3 regions of the Paenibacillus sp. WC2504 genome follow, and region 3 is predicted to be linked to each of the others. Evidence: riboswitches for the same ligand, from Rfam matches in the RefSeq annotation. Region 3 holds a riboswitch; each other region holds the start of a gene.

Region 1 (7,394 bases), 4.3 Mb from region 3:
GCATGCGAAGAGCGGCAAGGAAGCTGTAAGCGTACTTCGGCGCCACCTTCCACTGCTGCATCAGCGCATAGAACAGGGCAACAGGACGTGTCGTCAAGCTGAACAGCAAGCCGACAGCGGCAACCTGTAAGCCGCGGAAGCCCAGATGCAGACCGCGGTAAAAGCTTTCTTCCGTGATTCGGATGAATCCGAGGCGAAACCACTCTGTATCCCCGCTGCCGAACATCATCATCCCCGCCGCGGAGGAGATAAAAATGAGCAGGAACGGCGAAGCATACAGCAGCAGACGCCGCAGCGGCTGGCCTGAATAAACGAACAGCGGCACCAAGGCGCCCGCCGTTAAATACATCATCGTATTCAGATTATGCGTGAATACAACAAGAACAAACAGAAGCAATGACAGGACAAGCTTCACTCCCGGATTAACCCGATGCAGCCAGGTTTCACGATACGTGAACGTTATTTGCATACCATCGGCGCCCCTTCCTCGGCTTGTGCTGCGGAAGTCGCAGACTGTTCCGTCACACAGCCCGCTTTAACCTGCCAAACGCGTGTGGCGCAGCGTTTGACGATCTCCTCATCGTGCGTCACCATCACGATGACGGTCCCGCCTGCGCGCAGCCGTTCCAGCTGCTCCAGCATGCGCATCGTACCGCGTGCGTCGAGCCCGAAGGTGGGCTCATCCAGCAGCAGGATACGCGGGCTGCGAACCATCGCAGAAGCTACGCTTAAGCGGCGCTTCTGGCCCATCGAGAGCTGGAACGGATGCCGCTTGCGCAGCGCGAGCAAATCGTACTGCCGCAGCAGCTCCTCCAGAGCAGCCTGCTGTGCATCCTTCCCTCCCTCCGCCTCCGGCAGGGAGTAGAGCAGTTCTTCTTCTACCGAATTTGTCAAGAATTGGAATTCGGGGTTTTGGAACACGAAGCCGACTTGCTCCGCAAGCTGCTCGATTCTGCTGCCCTTCACGCCATCGATCCAGCAGCTGCCCTTGGTCGGGATGAGCCGCATGATGGCGAGCAGGAGCGAGCTTTTGCCGGCGCCGTTAGCACCGATGATCGCGATCCAGTCACCTGGATAGACGCTCAAGTTATCCACAGAGGTCTTGATCTTTCCGCCGCGAAGCCCGGTAAAATCGCGAAAGGACATGACCGGCTGCCGATTCTCAGCATCAGCTTCGACTTCCGCGGGCAACTTGCTCCTGCTTAAGCGTTCCATGTTAAGTTCGCTCCAAACGCCCGGATACCAAATCCCGTAGTCGGCAAGCTGCCTTTTGTACCTTTCAAATACGATTTGTGGCGAGCCATCAGCCAAAATCTCCCCATCCGGAGAGAGAACAATCAAACGGTCGATGAGATCGAGAATGCCGCTGATTTTATGCTCCACAATGACCAAGGTTTTGTCAGCGCTAATGGACCGGATCGTTTCCCAAACAAGCCCCGTGCCTTCATCATCCAATAACGCTGTAGGCTCATCTAGAAAAAGCACTTCCGGCTCCAGCGCTAGGACGCTTGCAATCGCCAATCGCTGCTTCATCCCCTGTGACAGTTGACCAATTAAGGTATGAGCGTCTTCCAGGTGCAACCCCACTAAGCTCAGATAATGCGCGATCCGTTCCGGCATTTCCTCACGGGGAACCTGCCTATTTTCCAAAACGAAAGCAATTTCCTCATCCACATACGGCATGCAGAACTGAGCGTCTGGATCTTGAAACACGTACCCCCAGCGGCTTGGTGTGACAAGTTTATCCGCTTTCAGCGGAATCTCGATAATATCGGGAACGATCCCGCTCAGCACTTGGAGCAGTGTCGATTTCCCGCAGCCGCTTGGCCCGAGCAGCAGCACCTTTTCCCCCGGCATTACTGAAAAGGAAACCCCTTGAAATAACAGGGGAACCTCGTCACCGGGATATTTTAACCGCAGATTGGTAACCCCCATGCCCTCGCTCATCCGCATTACCCCAGTACATCGTAATCGTTCTTTGAGACGGGTCTAACCAAGTTCAGCACGCCCGTGCGAGCTAATGCTTTAGCCAAGTAATAGGCGAACACCCCAGCTATAATGGCGGAGCCTGCGAGACGAAGCCCAATAAATAAGCAATAATTCCAGAACGTTAGCTGATCGATATAGCCATAATATTTATCTACAAGCAAGGAAAGCGCTGCGGATGCGAAGGATGCTAGGACTGTTACACCCACATTCGCCCGGCGATACAAGAAAAACGCGAAGACCAGCTCTGCGCCAAGCCCTTGAAGAATGCCATACGCAAGCGTCGATACTCCCCATGATCCTCCAAAAAGGGCTTCAATTGTCGCGGCTGCAACTTCAGCCAATAAGGCGACGCCTGGTTTACGAATAACGAGGAAAGCAAATGTAGCCGCCATGAACCACATGCCGTAGCTTAACTGCTCTGCATGCAGACCGATCGGTTTTAGAAGATCATACATGGGTCCCCATATGCGATAAATCACCCCAAATACTGCCGCGATCACGATGGTAACCAAAATATCGGTCAATTTTAACCCTTTTGCTCTTGTTTCTTTTTGTGCCATTTCTTCTTCCCACTCCTTTTCCTGGATACCTTTTTTGTTAAAATGAGATAGGCGAACACGACAAAAAAAGCCTACCGGGATGCGGCAGGCATAAAATTAGTGCAAAAAGAGGCACTCCAATTCTCTACGCTGGCATTACCCAGATCAGATTAACGGTCAGTGGCATAGGGCCACTATCTCAGCCTGACTTCATCAAGCACCCGTGTTGCTATTCATTTGGCTTAACTGTAGCGGATTAACCGATATTTAGCAATGCCTTAGGAGAAATTATTTTTCCATCAAAAGTTTTAAATCCAATGTCAATCCATATAACTGGCGGATGCTGTCAACAATATCTTCCACCCGTTTCTGCTGCACTTCCGCGCTAGCAAGCACTTGCTGCACGGATGCGGCGGACTCTTCCGTAATGGCTGCCACGGATGTCATCTCCTCGGCCACCTTCTGGGAAGATAGTTGCAATTGCTGGTTCATGCGCTGCAAATTCTCGGCTTGCTCCATGACTTCAGCTGTATTCGTGTTAATAACCTCGAATAGCTGATCAACACTTTCCGCTGATTTTCTGCCCGATTCTACCGCTAGCTTGCCGACAGCTACTTTCTCAACAGCGGTTTCCACCTTCTGCTGAATGGAGCCTAGAATCTCTGAAATATCCGTTGAAGCTACGTGAGCGTTCATCGCAAGCTTCCGAATCTCACCGGCAACTACCGCAAACCCTTTGCCATGTTCCCCGGCTCGTGCAGCCTCGATGGACGCATTGAGCGACAGCAGATTCGTTTGATTCGCGATATCGGCAATCGTTGTCACGATATTTCCGATTTTCACATTTTCTTCGTTCACTTCATTCATGATGTTGGACGTTTCCGTTACGATCACGGTGATGTCCTTGATTTTATGCGTCAAATCCTCCATTTGGTTCTTACCTTCATTCGTCATGCGGGCTGTATCCCTGGATCTGCTGCTCATCGTGTTCGATGCGGAAGAGGTCATCTCCACCGTCTCATTCACTTCTTGGATAGCCGTTGTAATGTCTGTAATGGAAGTTGCTTGAGATTCAATACCGATGGAAATTTCTTGGAAAGCCGCAACAACTTCTTCTGTGATTCTGCCTGTCACGGATGCATTTTCATGAAGCGTATTACTGGAAGTTCCCAGCGCCTCTGTTGTCGTACGGACGCCTGTCAGAACCTCTTCCGTCTTCATGCGTGACACCTCGGACTCCCGAGCGCTCTGTGCTACACGGCTTAATAATCGGCTTCCTATCTGGCCTTGACCTATTAGCGTAATGATGATTAGCACATAAAAAACATTGATAGCAATATAGTCAATTGGACCTGACAACGTGGAACAGAAATAGTTCAAATTTAAGATCCCGATAACGCCATTAAGCAGTAACGGTTTATAATCCATATACAAGGAGACCAGCGCTAAACTTAAATACAAGATAAGCATGCTGGACAAAGCGATATTATGCGTCATGAAGAAATATGAAATCACATTAAGGCCTATGGCAATGATATACTTGGTGTAAGTGACCCCGATTTTCCTCCAGATCAGCAGTGTACAAATTAGCGCAATAGGCGCTCCAAAAGTCAGCAGCGTCATAACGACTCCCATGGATCTATAGGAAGCCCCCATTCCTAACACCAAACAAGCCCATAACAGCTTCACCATTAATCCGTTTCTTTTATGTAGTTCCAGCATCTGCGCTGTCATTTGGTCTTCCCCCCTTTTTTCTATAAATTTTTCTACAAAAATAGACATTTACTTACATCATTCAACAATTGAAAGGGAAAATCCTCCTTTTTGTATACCGAAAACGGGATCTTTACAAAGAATTTGACTTCTTGTCTCTATCGAAACTACAATATGTAGTGTATGACGGATTATAACGTAAAGGAGCTCATATCGAATGGACACTAGCACCATACAGAACGGACCGGATATTACTGCAATTCTAATTTATATAGGGGCTGCTCTTTTCATTTTGGCCATCCTTGGTTACGTGCTTGCCGCGAAGACGAACAAAGCGAACACGAGCAAGCTGAAAAAGGCCGAGAAGCAGGCCCTGCACAAAAAACGCAAGACTTGGATGCTTCTCTCTCATACTCTTATGATTTTGGCCGTTTGTTCTTTGGGAACTTCTCTGATCCAGTCTTCATCCAACAAATATAGCGTCGAAAAGCTTAATTACAATGCGCCTATCGAGGTCACGACGGATAAGGATTACGGGCGCAATCATGATGAGGGTATGCTGACCTACGAGATGAAAATCCCGACTTCAGGCACGCATAGCCCCCATGACTTAAAGTTCGGTTTTTACAAGGAAAAACCGACATATGCTATGCTTGTGCATAACTTGGAGCACGGTGACATCATCATCTATTATCATCCCGATGCACCTCAAGAACTCAAGGATCGCCTCGAATATTTGAGCCACTTCAAACAAGCAGGCGCCGGTGTGCTGGCTGTGCCTAACCCGGATGTGCCCAGCGATAAAGAGGTTGTCGTAACGGCCTGGACGAAAACGATGCAGCTTCCTAAGTTTGACGAAGCCAGCGTGGGAACTTTCATTTACCAGTATATCGATAAAGGTCCTGAGAAGATCCCGCCTGAAGTGCGCCGTGGCGGCGGAACGATGTAACCATCCAAGTAGACGAACTCCAGCTATTTACGGACGTTTTCGCGGTCGGAAACCAGATCAGTTGGCACTAGTCCGGTCAACCTTTTAAACACACGATAAAAATAGGACGGGTCATTGTACCCGATGAAATCGGATATTTCCGTCACCGTTAACGCCGAATGCCTGAGCATGTACACAGCCGTTTTGATCCTGGCTGCATGCACGTATTCACTGATCGTCTGTCCTGTCACTTTGCGAAATAGGGTAGCTGTGTAGTTCGGCGATCTGCTAATGCAGACACCCAGTTCCTCCTTACTGACATGCTCCCGGTAGTGGTTCTGGATGTAACTCTTCATCTGCTCGACTAGTTGCAGCGTGGCGCTCGTTGCAGCTTCTTGGTCCCACTCTCTGTGCAAATAAACGAACAGCTCTGTTAGCAGCGCTTCACACAGCGTCTGATAATAGGGCTGTTTGTCCTGCCATTGCTGATGGATATGTCGCAGCCGGTCGAGAATCAGTTCATATTTGCTCGTGAATCGACTTGTGGCGCTGGACAGCTTAAAAAGCGGAAATGACGCATGAGCTTGAACGGCTCTCGGATCAAATTGAACGACATATTTTTCGTGCAGCATGGTTGGAACACTTCGTCCGTAAAAGGGAATACTGCTTGGGATGAGCAGCCATTGCCCCTTCTCCAGCACTTGCTTTTTTTCCTCGATCCAATAAACGCAGCGGCCGTAAGTAACAAGCACAAGCGTCCAATCCTCGCACCCCTCCTGTGATTCCCCATACCAATTGCTGCTTTTATCATACGTGTAACTTGTTACCTTCATCTTCCACCACCTGCATACTATTTTTCATATAGCATACTATATTTCATGGAATTTTGTCGAAATAAGGCATATAATGAAGCCAAAATTGATTCGTCCACAACGAAAGGAAGTCCTAAACAATGCGTAAAACGAAAATCATTTGTACCATGGGACCTGCTTGCGATTCCGTCCCGACTCTAAAGGAACTCATTCGCTCCGGTATGAGCGTTGCCCGACTTAATATGGCTCATGGCGATTTGGATGAGCACCGCGGACGCATTCAGCGCGTTCGTCAAGCGGCTCAGGAGTTAGGTGTTGTCGTTCCGATTCTGATGGATATCAAAGGACCGGAAATCCGCATCGGACAACTGAAAGATGCTTCCTATGATTTGAAAGCCGGCGATCGCATCGTTCTGACGACAGAACAAATTGTCGGGGACGGCAACCGCGTTTCCGTGAATTACCCTGGCCTCCCGCAGGACGTTAAGCCAGGCAATCTTGTGCTTATCGACGACGGCTCCATTGAGCTTCGCGTTGAATCCATCGATGGCACGGAAGTCATCTGCAGCGTCTTGAACCAAAGTGTTCTGAAGCAGCGTAAAGGCGTTAACTTGCCAGGTGTTCGCACATCTCTGCCAGGTGTAACTGAACGTGACGTGATGCACATTAAATTCGGTATCGAAGAGAACATCTCCATCGTCGCCATGTCATTCGTGCGTAACGGGAACGATGTTCAGGAAGTTCGCGGTATTCTGGAGCAGCATGGCGCAGGCAATACGCCGATTATCTCTAAAATTGAGAATGAAGAAGGCATGACGAACTTCGCTTCTATCCTCGAGGCTTCCGACGGCATCATGGTTGCGCGCGGTGATCTTGGGGTAGAAATTCCAACAGAAGAAGTCCCTATCGCGCAAAAAGATATGATCCGTGCTTGTAATCTAGCCGGCAAACCGGTTATTACAGCAACGCAAATGCTGGATTCCATGCAGCGTAACCCGCGTCCGACGCGTGCAGAAGTGAGCGATGTCGCTAACGCCGTCCTTGACGGCAGTGACATGGTCATGCTTTCCGGCGAAACCGCAGCAGGCAAATATCCCGTCGAGTCCGTGACGATGATGGCGACAATTGCCGAGCGCGTTGAGCAGACGATGGAGCGCAGCTCCATGATCGATGCACAGCTGCAATCGAACAACGAAGTGACGGAAGTGCTGTGCCAAGCGGTTGTATCTTCTGCGAATAAGCTGAAGGCTGCAGCGATTCTGACGCCTACAGAGAGCGGATTTACCGCACGGATGATTGCCAAGTATCGTCCGGAGGCGCCGATTATTGCGGTAACGTCCAACGAGTACGCGATCAATCTGCTTAGCATGGTACAGGGTGTAATCCCCATCCATGGCGAGTTCTGCGAATCGA
Region 2 (7,394 bases), 2.9 Mb from region 3:
ATCCAACTCGGCGAATTGCGCTTCGTCGTTCGCATCCGCGATCGAACCGGGACGCAGCCCGTCGCCGAGCGAGAACGCGACATCGTAGGCTTTCATAATTTCGCATATCTCTTCAAAATGCGTATATAGAAAGTTCTCTTGGTGATGCGCCAAGCACCATGCGGCCATAATGGATCCCCCGCGAGACACGATCCCCGTTACGCGCTGAGCGGTCATAGGAATGTAACGCAGCAGCACGCCTGCATGAATCGTGAAGTAGCTGACCCCTTGCTCCGCCTGCTCAATCAGCGTATCCCGATACACTTCCCATGAGAGGTCTTCGGCCTTGCCGTTTACTTTCTCAAGCGCTTGGTACAAAGGCACCGTACCTACTGGAACCGGTGAATTGCGAATGATCCACTCGCGTGTTGTATGTATGTTTTTGCCTGTCGACAAATCCATGATCGTATCTGCGCCCCAACGGGTGGCCCACGTCATTTTCTCCACCTCTTCCTCAATGGAAGAAGCGACCGCGGAGTTTCCGATGTTCGCATTGATTTTCACCAGAAAGTTGCGTCCGATGATCATTGGCTCGCTTTCCGGGTGATTAATATTAGAAGGAATAATGGCCCGGCCCAGCGCGACTTCTTTCCGCACAAACTCGCTATCCAGATTCTCCCGAATCGCAATGTACTCCATCTCGGGCGTTATGATGCCTTTGCGGGCATAGTGCATCTGGGTTACGTTACAGCCCGGCTTAGCTCGAAGGGGCCTTCGATTTAATCCCGGGAATACCTCCGCAGCTCCTCTTGCATCCGGCGAGGAAAGTCCGTTGTCTTCCGGCTTTACTTCACGTCCCTCATAAGCTTCTACGTCCCCGCGTTCTTCTATCCATGGCAAGCGATTAGCCGGCAGCCCTTGTCGAATATCGGTATTTCTTTCCGTATCCGTATAAATACCGCTTGTATCATAAACATGTACAGGCTCATTCGCTACTTCGTCGCCGTGAATATTCGTGGAAGTCCCGAGCGAAATTTCCCTCACGGGTACTTGGATATCCGGTCTGGACCCTTGTAGATACACCTTTTTGCTGCCAGGAAATGTAGACACTTGAACGTTTTTCACGGGGCTGCTGTTATTGCTTGTTGTCACATCATGACCTCCTTTTAATGGGTTATTGTATAAATGAACTCGGCATCTTTAAAATGTGATCCAGCTCCGACGCCGCTTCCTGCGGGGAGCGCGCGCCGGCGATCGCGCTCACAACCGCCACGCCATCCGCCCCTGCGCGGATGACGGGCAAGGCATTCGTGGCATCGATGCCCCCGATGCCAACCAAAGGCAGCCGGATGCCGCCTTCGCGCATCCGGGCAATCATGGCAGGCCCCCGGACCTCACGCGCATCGAGCTTCGTGCGCGTGGCGTATTGGGGGCCTACGCCCAGGTAGTCGGCGCCTTCGGCCAGCGCCGACTGCGCCTCCCCCAGATCGTGGGCTGACACGCCCACGATCATATGCTTCAGCCGCTGCCGCACGGCGGCGGCTGGGGCGTCCTCTTGGCCGATGTGAAGCCCATCGGCCTCCAGCTCTAGAGCAAGCCTTTCATCGTCGTTGATGATGAAAGGGATCCGGTGCTGCGCGCATAAACGGCGCAGCCGGGCGCCCAGCTCGAGCAGCGCCGGCCCCTGCAGGGCCCCGGCGCCTTTCTCGCGGAGCTGAAACATCGTGATGCCGCCGGCAATCGCCGCCTCCAGCACCGCATAAGGATCAGCCCCTCCACAGTTCGGGCTGCCCATCACCAAATACAACCGAAGCGCTTTGCGCAGTTCTTCACTAGTCATCGGGTACCTCCAGCGTAAACATCATGACTCACAATAATCGCGTTGGAGGATGCAGTGCTCTCCTGCTTTTGCCCCCGTTGGTACGCCCAATGGTTCGTTGGTCCATGGCCGCTTCCGATATACAGCGGTTCAGCAATAGCGGCTTGGATGAAGTTTTTGGCCAAATGCAAAGATTCAGCAGCTGGCAGACCCTGCGCAAGTCCGGAAGTGATAGCCGCAGCAAATGTGCAGCCAGTACCGTGTGTATGCGGTGTATGTAAACGTCGGGACGAATACTCTGTAAACGACTTCCCATCATAGAGCAGATCCGTAGCATAAACGGAGTCCGCTTCATGACCGCCTTTGATCATCACATGCTGACAGCCGTATGCGTGAATTTTTCTTGCTGCTTGCTGACGCGACTCGCTATCCGTGATCGATATCCCGCTAAGCGCCTCCGCTTCCGGAATGTTTGGTGTGACCACGTCAGCCAGCGGCAGCAGGTATTTAATCATGGCGTCTATCGCCTCTTGTTGAAGCAAAGAAGCGCCACCTTTGGCGATCATGACAGGATCGACGACAACCCGCTCCCATTTGTAGCTTTTTATCGCTGCAGCTACGATTCGGATAATTTCAGACGAGAATAACATACCGGTTTTAAGAGCATCCGGTCGCAAATCAGCTCCGATGGACGCTAGCTGCTGTTCCACTGCCTGAGCGCTCATTGGGAACACGCCTTGAACGCCTAACGTGTTCTGCGCGGTCACGGCGGTAATCACCGACATACCGTAGACGCCCAGCTCTTGGAACGTCTTTAAATCGGCCTGGATTCCTGCTCCCCCTCCGCTATCGGAACCGGCGATTGTCAGAGCTTTATATATGGCCATCTGGGCTCCCCCTTTCAGAATTAGTTACAATCAGCCCCTCCTAAACCCGGCTAAAACCATCCATCGGGCTGCTCGCCGAAGCATAACGTTTTTTCGGAATTCGGCCTGCCTCAAAACCGGCGCGTCCCGCTTCAATAGCGAGCTTCATGGCATACGCCATTTTGACCGGATCCTTGGCACCCGAAACCGCTGTGTTCAGCAGCACACCATCTGCGCCCATCTCCATCGCCAGCGCTACGTCCGAAGGAGCGCCTATACCGGCATCGACGATGACCGGCACCGTTGCTTGCTCAATAATGAAGCTCAGGTTGAGGGGATTGATAATGCCCTGCCCTGTGCCAATTGGTGAAGCTCCCGGCATGATGGCATGCACCCCAAGCGCTTGAAGGCGTTTAGCCAACAACACGTCATCCGACGTATACGGCAGTACGATGAAGCCCTCTTCCAGCAGCATCTCCGACGCCTTTAATGTTTCAACGGGGTCTGGCAGAAGCGTCATCTCATCGCCGATCACTTCTACCTTAATCATGTCGCAAAGCCCGGACGCTTTCGCCAATTTGGCGATGCGCACCGCTTCTTCCGCTGTTTTGGCCCCTGCCGTGTTCGGGAGCAGCGTGAAGTTCGACACATCCAGCATGGATAAGAAATTCGGCTGGCTCGCCTCAAAAATGTTCATCCGCCGCACCGCAAACGTCAAAATCTGCGATTCGCTCACATCCACAGCCTGCTTTTGAATATCGAAATTCGGGAATTTGCCTGTGCCTAACAATAATCTTGAACGAAATTCATATGGACCGATTTTTAACATGGTTAATTATCCCCCTCCAACAAAATGAACGATTTCGATTTTATGTCCTTCCGATAACTCCGTTTTCACATGATCTTCTTTTTGTAAAATGTTCTGATTATGCTCGACAACGAGCATTTTCTCCTGCAGCTCAAAATGGGCTAGCAGCTCTTCAATCGTACGAATCGCATCCGGAACCTCGACGCTTTGGCCGTTAATGTGCAGCTTCAATGCTTTGCAGCTCCTCTCCTTGTAGTCGCCCGCCTTCCATCCGCTTGGACGTTCCCGACAGATCAGGGCAGAATGCGTCCAAATTGGGCTGCAAACTGCCCGCGTCCTCGCCTGATACGAGCTGAGCGATGATCTTCCCTGTGATCGGGCTGAGTAAAATCCCGTTGCGGTAATGCCCGCAGGCCGCAAATAAGCCCTCATACATCGGGACTTTGCCGATGTACGGCATGCCGTCTGGCGTCTGCGGACGCAGGCCTGACCAAGCTTTTTCCCACTCGGCATCGCCGATTGCGGGCATTAATTGCTTCGCTCTCTCCATCAGCTCTGCGAGCCCTGCCAGCGACACCTTGCGGTCGTAGCTGTTCGGCACAACCGTCGCGCCGACGAGCAGCCGTCCTCCTGCTTTGGGAACAATATAGCACCCTGGCGTGAAAAGGGTCTTCTGCAGCTCGCGCTTCTCCGTGAGTACTGAGAAGCACTCCCCCTTCACGGGATACACCGGCAGGTCGATCCCGCTGCCGGCGAGGAACTGGCCGCTCCACGTCCCGGCCGCCACAACAACGTGCTCGCTATACAGCGGCCCCTCGCTCGTCATTACGCCGACGACGCGATCGCGCTCCGTCAGCAGCCCTTGCACGTGGGCGAATTCCTGCAGCTTCGCCCCGAGCACCCGCGCCGCCTGCGCGAATGCCGCCGCCAGCTGCGGCGCCTCGACCTGCCCATCCTCGGGCAGGTACAGAGCTCCGCGCGTCGCCTTGCTCAGCGCGGGTTCGAGCGCTGCGGCTGCGGCTGCGCTCAACCACTCCGCTCTTTCACCCGCTGCGCGCTGGAGCTTCTCCCTCGCGCGCAGTTCTTGTTCCTGAGCGTCGCTGAGCGCGACGTTCAAGAGCCCTTCACGGACGAGACCGATGTCGATGCCCGTGAGGCTCCTCAGTTCCCCGCTCAGTTCGGGGAACATCGCTCTGCTTTGCCGGGCCCACTGGAACAGGGGCCCGGTGTCCTCCATCTCGGACTGCGCTCCGAGCATGCCGGCTGCGGCCGCCGAGGCCTCCGTCCCTAACCTGCTGCGCTCCAGCAGCGTGACGGACTGGCCTCGCTTCGCCAAGTGATAGGCGATTGATGCGCCTATCACGCCTCCGCCAACGATGATAATGTCACTCGTATGCTTCAAGTCTCTCACCTCTTGTTTCTTCTTGCTGCAACTCTCGGATGTAAGCTTTTACGGTTTCCACGGGGTCATCCGCCTCCCAGATGCCGCTCATCACTGCGATGCCGGAAGCTCCTGCAGCCAGCACAGACCTTACTTTTGCAGGCGTTATGCCACCGATAGCGATGACTGGAATCGTGACCTGCCGGGCAACATTCCCCAGTTGTTCTAGCCCTCTTGGCTCAACCCCCAGCTTTGAACCCGTTGCAAAAATATGCCCATACAAGACATAATCCGCCCCTTCGCTCTCACGTTTTACAGCTTCCTCCGTGCTATGTACGGAGACTCCTGTGCGATGCGCACTTTGGTAGCTCTCCTTTATCGTCATCAGTTGCGGAGAGCTTTCAGGAAGGTGCAAACCGCCAAGCCCCGCAGCAGTTGCCATCCAGGGGTAGCCGTTAATACAAAGGATTCGCGCGGGTACACCTTGTTCCAACAAATACTGTACGCCCATAAAAACTTCATCCATCGGCTTATTTTTCTCGCGGATATGAATGGCTGTGACATAAGGATGGATCTGGATTGCAATGGCAGCCATCTCCTTCCATGCCAACTTGCCATTCGATATCACATGCAGCTCGCGCTCGGACATGGAAGTCCGCCTCCTCACTTTTTGAACCGATGTATCGATAGGCAATGCAGCCTGGAGCGGCAATCAAGACGCAAAAAAACCACTTTTCCTAAGAAAAGTGGTTGTAGGTTGCCCGCATAATAAACATGCAAAAATGAGGCGCCAAAGTCCGGTTTCCACTTTCCTCCGCTGGTATGACCCAGTTCAGGTTCAAAGGGTTCAGATTGCTCTGTCTCAGCCTTGCGGCGCCCCTAGGGATACATTCGTATTCATTTGTTCATTATCATAACACGGTATCCAGTCGATGGAAATAAAAATTTCCAACCCATCTTATCCTAGTCACCCGAAGCTAATGCTCTTATAATAGGGAGAACGCAACCCTCGGCCTTTATTATCCATTGTCAGGAAGGATGAACACCCAGATGCTATCTCAATTGAATCGCCAACTGGAAAAAATTTTGCCGCTCATCACCCCTGTCAGCGTGCTTATCGGCGTTCTGCTCGGCAGTCATTTATCCGGCTTTACCTTCTTATCGCCTTGGCTGTTTGCCTTTATGACGTTCTCGGGCAGCATCAGCTCCAGCTTCAAGGAATTTATTAAAGTTATCGTCCAGCCCTTCCCTCTTATCGCTACGCTGCTGATTCTACATGTCGGTATGCCGCTGCTCGCGCTTGGACTCGGTCACGCAGTTTACAGCTCTGAGCCGTTAACCATCACTGGACTCATTCTGGCAGCAGCCATTCCAACAGGAATTACAAGCTTCGTGTGGGTCGCCATTTATCGTGGGAACATCGTGCTGACCCTATCCATTATTCTCATGGATACCGTTCTTTCACCGTTTGTTGTTCCTTATACACTCTCTGCACTGGTCGGTACGAAAGTCCAGATGGACACTTTTGCCATGATGCAAGGTCTATTCTTCATGATCGTCGTCCCGTCCTTACTGGGCATGCTGCTTAATCAATGGACGAAAGGCAAAATCAAAGAACAATGGAGCGGCCGTCTAGGTCCTTTTTCGAAAATATGCATGGGCATCGTTGTCGCGATTAACAGCTCCGTTATTGCGCCATACTTGCGTGATTTTAATGCCAAACTGCTTGGTTTGGCCGGTTTTGTACTAGCCCTCGCTTCTCTCGGCTACATCCTGGGATGGATCGTCGCCAAGCTGATGAAGTGGGAGCAGGACGTCGTTGTGGCGCTTACGTTTAACAGCGGGATGCGGAATATTAGCGCCGGCGCCGTGCTTGCTGTAACGTACTTTCCGCCTCCGGTGGCCATTCCAGTTGTGCTCGGGATGCTGTTCCAGCAATCGCTGGCGTCATTATTTGGTTTTCTATTGAACAGAAAATACGCTCTGAAAAGCGATAGACCTAATCTTACTGTGAATCGCGCCAAACAAGTTTAATGGAGGAGCTGCCTGCGCAGCTTCTTTTTTGCATGCTCTTTTACACGCTCAGCCATTTTTAAGCTAACATTTATCTCCTATTCAGCTTCCCTTCTCTTTTTTTTCATAATTACGCCGTACAATGAAACTGAAATGGAAGATCAATGATAGGAGTGGTACATAGACATATGAAAATTAAAATGAAACAAATAGCCGGCTTATGCATCCTTATTCCCGCTTTGCTCAGCGGTTGCGGTAACCAAGCTTCCCCTCAGCAAGCAGCGGCAAGCACAGCACAGCCTCAAGCGAGTGCGCAAGCTTCGCCAGATGCGAAGCAGCAGGGGCAGAATCGTCCCGCTATGAGTCAGGCGCAGAGACAATTGTTCAGCACCTTCCAAACGCTTCTCATGATGGACAAAGCGGAAGGACTTGCCATCACGAAGGAGCAGGCCCAAGTCATGCTGCCCGTTGCGCAGGACATTGAAACCAAAGCTGAGCTCAGCGACGAGAACAAAACAAAGCTGCTCG
Region 3 (7,394 bases):
TGTGATGACCGAGCATCATTGCCGGCATTTTAAAGTTGAGGAGGATTCCGTCGGATTAGCCGCCTACACCATGGACTCGCACAACTGCCGGCGATTGGTTCTGGACGGTCGGTGCATCAATGAAGGCAATGTTGAAATCAGTCCTAATGGGCCTTACCCGATTTCGTATCGAGCGATAATTCCAAAAGGGGAGGAATGTACCAATCTCGTTGTACCCGTGTGCTTGTCTTCCTCGCATATCGCGTATGGGTCCATTCGAATGGAGCCTGTGTTTATGATTCTTGGCCAATCTGCAGCTACGGCAGCCGCAATAGCGCTGCAGCACCAGTGCGCATTGCAAGACCTGGATTACGGACTGCTGCGTAAACAATTGCTGCTAGACGGTCAAATCCTTCATGCGAATTCATAAAGACATGTGTCAATGATTCGAAATTGTTCTTAATGGGAGGTCACACTCATGAGCAAAAAGACAACCGTTATTGGATTTATGGTAGCTCTATCTCTCCTCACAGCCTGTTCAACCGGTAAACCTGCGGCTACTGTACCTAGCGATTCAGGAGGAACGGCAACAGCAGCCCCTTTGAAAGATGTCACACTGAAAATCGGCTTACCCGGCGGTTATGACATCACCAGCCAGAAGATCATCACGAATTTTCAAGCGAAGTACCCGAATATTAAGCTGGAAATCGAGGAGACGCCATGGGCGGATTTTGTCACGAAAATCGTCACTCGTATCGCGGGGAATAATCCCCCTGATCTTTGGCTGCAAGAAAATGCGGTGGTTCTCGGATACGGGAAACGCGGGGTAGCGGAGAACCTGGCACCATACATCAAGCGCGATCTGAAAACCGACGACTATGTGAGTGCACTGACATCCGCTAAATTAGATGACAAAATTTACGGGATTCCACATGGCATCAACCCAGGAGCGCTAGCCTACAATAAACAAATTTTTAAAGAGAATAACATTCCTTTTCCGACGGACGACTGGACGTATAACGACATGATTGAATCGGCCAAAAAGCTGACGAAAGATACGAACGGGGATGGAAAACCGGATATTTATGGCTTTCAGGCAGGCAGCAATATTACGTTAGGATGGCTGCCCTGGATGAGGGCTTATGGCGGTTCCTCGCTTGATTTGACATTAACGAAAGCCACGTTCACAGATCCCAAGTCGATTCAAGGACTGACGGCATGGGCTGATACCATCAACAAGCTGAAGATTAGCCCTACGCGAGAAGCGGCATCCACCGGCAAGTTTTTCGAGAACGGGAAAGTGGCCATGACTTTTTTCCAATACGCCACACAAGTCTCTCTTAATAAAAATAAGCCGGACCTTGATTGGGACACCGTCAAAATGCCGATCGGCATGGATGGCAAACGCTTCGTTCCAATGGTTGTGAACCAATGGATTGTTTATTCCAAATCGAAACCCGAAGTGAAAGAAGCTGCCTGGACATTCCTCAAGTACTATTTGAGCGATGAGGGTCAAGGCTTGCTTTCTGAAAGCGGCACAAGCTTGCCCGTGAAGAAAACAGCACTGGCCGAGCTTGAGAAGTCCACGACGAAACCGGTTAACAAGAAGGCTTATACGAAAGGGATTGAAGAAGCGGGGGGCACCCTGGATGAGAACGCATCCTGGAACGAATGGCGCGCAGCAGCCGGTCCAATCCTGAACGATATCATGGATGGCAAGCGAACTGCGGAAGATGGCGCCAAAGAAATTCAGCAGAAAGTCCAAGGCGTACTCGACGAAAACAAATAAACCGGATTGGACTTGAAAAGAGGTGCTCCGATGCGCAAACAAGGCTGGTGGGGCTTCGTCTTCACCGTACCTTTTGTCCTGCAACTGCTGATATTCTTCTTGTTTCCCTTCGTATTTTCACTCTATTTAACGTTTACGAAGTGGGACCTATTCAACCCGCCGCAATGGATCGGACTGCGTAATTGGAGCCAATTCCTGCACCAGCAAGTTTTCTGGCTTTCGATGCGCAACGTCGGTTATTTTGCCATATTGTTCGTTCCGCTTCAGACATTCACTGCGCTCATTCTTGCCTATCTGCTCAATCAGCAGATCCGTGGCAAATCCTTGTTCCGGATGATTTACTTTCTCCCTGTGATCACGCCATGGGTTGCAGGGGGCATGATCTGGCTGTGGATTTACAACAATGAATACGGCCTGCTGAACTGGATTCTGCACACGCTCGGACTCCAACCTGTCGATTGGATACGCAGTGGGAAATGGTGGTTAGTCATTGGTTCTATTGCACTTGTTAACATCTGGAAGGGTGCCGGGTATTCCATGGTTCTCATTTTGGCCGGCATGCAGAATATCTCCGAAGAAATGCTGGAAGCGGCGCGGATGGATGGGGCGACGGGTTGGACGCTTTTTACCAAAATAACGATGCCGATCGTGTCCCCCATGGTGTATATGGTCATGATCCTTTCAACGATCTCTGCTTTCCATGCCTTTGATGTGTTTCTAGTCATGCTGGGTGATGTTATTTCTGTCGCCGACCGGAATATGGTGCCTAACATCTTGATCTACCGCGATTCCTTCCTGAATTTCAAAATGGGCAGCGCATCCGCAATGGCATGGGGACTGTTCCTCGTTATTCTAGCCATCACCATTGTACAGAAGGTAACGGAAAAGAGGTGGGTGCATTATGAATAATTCCTACACCAGCTTGAAAGTTACCGCTTATGCGATATTAGGTCTCGGGTCTGTTCTTATGCTTGTGCCTTTTCTATACATGCTCTCGACTTCATTAACAGCAGCTGGCTCGGAACTAACCTTGCCGCCCAAACTGATCCCGGACCCGTTCGTCTGGAAAAATTACCGTCAGGTATGGATTGAGGTCAACTTTCTGCAGTACACGATGAACAGCATCTTTGTCACGATCATGGATTTAATCGGCACCGTAGCTTCCTGTGCAATCGTAGCTTATGGGTTGGCGTTTTTCCAATTTCGCGGCAGGAACCTGATATTTTTGGCGATGCTTGGCACAATGATGCTGCCATCCCAAATTACGATGATTCCAACGTATTTTATCTGGAAATCCGTCGGTGCGCTCGATACGTATTATCCGCTCATTCTGAGGAGCTTCCTCGGCGGGGCTTTTGGCATCTTTCTGCTGCACCAATTTTACAAAACACTCCCGAAGGAACTGTATGATGCGGCTTGGGTGGATGGAGCGAACCCTTGGAAAATTTTCTATAAGATCTATCTTCCTTTAGCGAAACCTGCCTTGTCTGCACTAGCTGTATTCACCTTCATCAGCGCTTGGAATAACACATTAGAACCGCTTATTTACTTGCAAAATAAACAAATGTTTACCCTGCCTCTTGGGCTGTTGTTTCTGAAAAACGAAGTTCAAAACCGGATGACCCTGATCATGGCTGGTGCTGTCATCACCATTGTCCCCGTCCTTGTCGTGTTTTTATTTGCTCAAAAATACTTCGTCCAAGGAATCGCTTCAACTGGATTGAAAGGCTGACTTTACGGAACTCCAACAAATGGCCCGAATCGGGAAAAGGAGAGTGACTACAGCTATGTCTAAACAATCTAACCAATTACATGAAATGGAAGAAGCGGCTGCTCCAGTGGACGCAAAGGAAGCAGGGGAGAAGGAAGGATATAAGGAGCCATTATTTAGCCGCAGGAAATTGCTGACCACGCTAGGGTTAGGAGGAATTGCCGCTGTCTCCAGCGGATTATGGCAGATAGCAGGCGGGTCTACCGCTTTTGCCAGCGATCAATCCGTTACAAGTTCCGTATATGGCGTGGCGATTAAGAAACGTAAAACCGAGATGCTTGAGATTCTGGACATGAAATTCTGCGTCGCAGTTAAGTTGGAGGACCTGAGGGTCGAACTCGAGCCCGATCCTGCGCTCGCTTATTATGTAACGAACGAGATGCAGGAGGGCTTCTTCCGTTATGACCCGAACGACACTACATCCGTAGATAATACGGGAACCGTACTTGTGTCCTCTAACGGCAAGCGGTTCAAGCGGATCTACGGGGATACGCTGATTGCTTCTTGGTTCGGCACCAAAGGAGACGGCGTCACGAACGATACGCTGGCGTTACAGACAGCGTTAAATACCGCGTCAGGTCACAAATTGTTTATTCCCAAGCAGCGGACTGGCTTTTATTTAACAGGCCAATTGTTCATTCCGGGTCAAATTGCGATTGAATTCGAGCCGGGGACCGTCATACAAGCGGTAGATACACTGAGCAAAGTAGGGCCTGTCTATGAACGATTGATCCGCATCAAAACCGTTAAAGACGTGTATATCAACGGAAACGGCTCCACGTTACGTATGAACAAGGCGGCGTACACGACAGGCGAACAAGCCCATATTTTCGATATTAGCGGTTCGGAGAATATTATCCTTGAGAATATCAACGCAAATGACAGCGGCGGAGATGGATTTTATATCGGATATTTCGAATCGACGGTAGGTTTCTGCCGGAATATCGTGCTTCGCAATTGCCGCGCGGATAATAACCGAAGACAAGGACTCTCCGTGATCTCTGTAGATGGCCTCACCGTGGAGAACTGTCGCTTCTCCAATACGAAAGGAACAGCCCCGCAAAGTGGAGTCGATATTGAACCGAACGGCCAACTTGATTTGTTGAAAAATATTCGGTTCATCCAATGTGTGGCAGATGGGAATACAGGCCGGGGCTTCCTCGTCACTTTGCTGAAACCAACGGCTACCAGTGAGCCTATCGATATCGTTTTTGATAAATGCAAAACGAAAGGGAATTCGTTTGGTTTCTCCATGAATTATGGTGGAGATGGCACGAAAGCCGTGCAAGGCGAGATCAAACTGATTGATTGTATCGCGGAAAGTGAGCAATACGCCGGATTCTCGGACTTATCTTTCTCAGCCGACGGCGCGAAGCGCTCCTATATTCGGTGCCGGGCGATAAACTGTAACACAGTAAACCAGCCGGAAGACCCTTATGGTTACGGCTCCTCGTTCATCCTCACAACGGTGCCGTCGCAGGTAAGGACCTCTATCGGAAATGCGGTTTATACGGAGTGCGAATCCGTTGATACGCGTCAGGTTCCGCTGATAAAGCGAGGATTCTCGTTAAAGAAAAACAACGCAGAATTGCTGCGGAACGTCTCCTATTTGGGCTGTTCAGTCAAAGGTGGAGGCCAAAAGCTATATGCAATAGACCCCTCAGCCGAGGATATCTATGCCGTCAAACAACCGCTGCTTATTCATGCTTATCCCGCATCCGGATCCGTCACTTTCGATTACATAGGCTTCAAAATCACCAACGCCGGCGCATCCGCTGAGGTCACCCTGCTATTGCCAACAGCTAAAGCCAGTGTTTCGTATACTTTTTTTGTGGAAGCAGCATATCGGCTTAATTTGCAAACACAGCCTGGGAAGACAATTCTGACACCTAATGGAGGAAAGACCCTGATTGGAACCAACCTGCAGGGTAACTCTATTGTGCTGGTGGGCCGTTCAGATGGGCAGTGGGAGATTTCAAGCATGGTAGGGGATTGGCTGCAATAGCAGATTGTGGTAAGATTTGACTAGACAATTGAATCGTATTGAACACTAGGGGTGCTGTCATAGCTGAGAAAGACGTTGGTCTTAACCCTTACACCTGATCTAGGTAATGCTAGCGAAGGGAAGTGGTTGTTTGTCGTATGGGTACCTGTCATAACGCGGCCGCTTTCTATTAGAAAGCGGTTTTTTTGTTTTGACTACTAGAATTATTAAAAAAGGGGATAAGACAATGACTTTTTCTGAACGTTTATATGAGCGACTGCAACCGATATGGCGGAGGAACCACGCCCATCCGTTTGTTCAGGGAATGGGAGACGGTACGCTAGATCTGGAAAAGTTTCGCTTTTATATGATTCAAGACTATGTGTATTTAAAAGATTATGCCAAACTGTTCGCATTAGGAGCGGTCAAATCGGATGATTTGGCGGTTATGGGAAAATTTGCTGCTTTGCTGGACTCCACATTGAATGAAGAAATGTCCCTTCACAGAGCATATGCTGCTCGATTCGGCATCACAGTAGAGGAGTTGGAACAAGCCAAACCTTCCCCAGTTACGTTGGCTTACACGCATTATATGCTGCATACGGCGCAAAACGGATCGTTAGCCGAGCTAACTGCGGCACTTCTTCCTTGCATGTGGAGTTATTCCGAAATTGGCAAGGAACTAAGCCGATTGCCCGGAGTAAGCGAACATTCCTATTATGGGGATTGGATAAAAATGTACAGCTCGGAAGAGTTCGGAGCGTTAGCGCAGTGGTGCATCGGGCTGCTCGATCGGCTTGCCGAAGGAAAGCCGGAATCCGAGCTTATTCGGCTGGAAGAGATTTTTCTGAACACGACGCGATATGAATATCTGTTCTGGGAGATGGCTTACCGGATGGAAAGCTGGCCAGATGAATAGCTAGGAACAGGAATGAAACAAGGAGATTGCCGAGCGGCAGCTCCTTTTTTTTGTTCAGTTCTAAAATTATATCTTGACTAATATATATCCTAATAATAGAATAACTAACGTTATACTAAATATTAATAGGGGTGATTCACATGCATATTTTGTCCATCGTGCTTCAAATTATTTTAGGGATCGGGTTTCTGCTGTTTGGTTTCATGAAGTTTGGCAGCAAACAAATGGTAGACGAATTCAAGCGCTATCGGTTATCGCCGGGAATGAGGATTTTTACTGGTTTAGTAGAAGTACTGTCAGCCGCTATCATTATTATCGGCATTTGGGTTAGTCCATATGCCTTAATCGGTGCTATTCTTATGGCAATTACCATGTTTGTTGCGGCTCTGGTCCACTTGGTTCGCGTGAAAGATCCAGTTGCTAAAGCCATGATGCCCATCCTTCTTTTCATACTTGCTGTTATTGTCATTATTTTGAACTGAAGCAAGCTATTCATATGAACACATGTCTACGCAATTTTCTTACGAATTATGCTGAAGCAGAAGACCTTCGATTTTTTCTAATTGAATTTCCTACAGAAGTCGAATATCCTTGTGTATAAGAACGCAAATAAGGTGGTTGGCGTATGACTGAACGTGATAAAGAGGGTATAGAGCTTGATTTAAGACTTATACGTGTCATAAGAAACATGGTAAAAGAATTGTTTGGGAGCATGGAACGGAGCATTGATAGCTTTGACCTCAGTATCGAAACGTTCCAAATCCTTGAGTTTCTATACAATAAAGGTCCGCATCCCATACAGAAAATTAGCGACACTTTCTCGATACCAAGCGGGAGTATCACCTATGTGGTGGATAAGCTTGAGAAAAAAGGATTCGTGGAACGCCTTCCTATTCCAGGTGATCGCCGCAAGGTGAATGTGGCATTGACCGGAGAAGGTCGAAGCTATTTT

What was found. A riboswitch is a leader RNA that binds a small molecule or an ion and turns the genes downstream of it on or off. The one in region 3 is predicted to bind thiamine pyrophosphate.
Region 1: it holds a riboswitch for thiamine pyrophosphate, as region 3 does, so the genes downstream of both, ACUN27_RS36260 (ECF transporter S component) here and tenA (thiaminase II) in region 3, are expected to answer to the same signal.
Region 2: it holds a riboswitch for thiamine pyrophosphate, as region 3 does, so the genes downstream of both, ACUN27_RS03745 (DUF561 domain-containing protein) here and tenA (thiaminase II) in region 3, are expected to answer to the same signal.

What each region holds. Positions count from the first base shown of each region.
Region 1 covers NZ_JBQZFH010000001.1:7,929,117-7,936,510, forward strand. The annotation lists gene ACUN27_RS36250 (energy-coupling factor transporter transmembrane component T family protein) at 1-469, opposite strand, end outside; gene ACUN27_RS36255 (ABC transporter ATP-binding protein) at 460-1,947, opposite strand; gene ACUN27_RS36260 (ECF transporter S component) at 1,953-2,549, opposite strand; TPP riboswitch at 2,654-2,763, opposite strand; gene ACUN27_RS36265 (methyl-accepting chemotaxis protein) at 2,817-4,262, opposite strand; gene ACUN27_RS36270 (DUF3105 domain-containing protein) at 4,459-5,190, shown strand; gene ACUN27_RS36275 (helix-turn-helix transcriptional regulator) at 5,214-6,002, opposite strand; gene pyk (pyruvate kinase) at 6,122-7,394, shown strand, end outside.
Region 2 covers NZ_JBQZFH010000001.1:815,943-823,336, reverse strand. The annotation lists gene thiC (phosphomethylpyrimidine synthase ThiC) at 1-1,131, opposite strand, end outside; gene thiE (thiamine phosphate synthase) at 1,154-1,819, opposite strand; gene thiD (bifunctional hydroxymethylpyrimidine kinase/phosphomethylpyrimidine kinase) at 1,816-2,685, opposite strand; gene ACUN27_RS03760 (thiazole synthase) at 2,726-3,493, opposite strand; gene thiS (sulfur carrier protein ThiS) at 3,500-3,703, opposite strand; gene thiO (glycine oxidase ThiO) at 3,687-4,874, opposite strand; gene ACUN27_RS03745 (DUF561 domain-containing protein) at 4,858-5,502, opposite strand; TPP riboswitch at 5,646-5,744, opposite strand; gene ACUN27_RS03740 (bile acid:sodium symporter family protein) at 5,904-6,887, shown strand; gene ACUN27_RS03735 (hypothetical protein) at 7,055-7,394, shown strand, end outside.
Region 3 covers NZ_JBQZFH010000001.1:3,678,676-3,686,069, forward strand. The annotation lists gene ACUN27_RS16420 (FAD-dependent oxidoreductase) at 1-409, shown strand, start outside; gene ACUN27_RS16425 (ABC transporter substrate-binding protein) at 458-1,768, shown strand; gene ACUN27_RS16430 (carbohydrate ABC transporter permease) at 1,799-2,677, shown strand; gene ACUN27_RS16435 (carbohydrate ABC transporter permease) at 2,670-3,500, shown strand; gene ACUN27_RS16440 (right-handed parallel beta-helix repeat-containing protein) at 3,556-5,544, shown strand; TPP riboswitch at 5,582-5,682, shown strand; gene tenA (thiaminase II) at 5,771-6,442, shown strand; gene ACUN27_RS16450 (DoxX family protein) at 6,583-6,924, shown strand; gene ACUN27_RS16455 (MarR family winged helix-turn-helix transcriptional regulator) at 7,068-7,394, shown strand, end outside.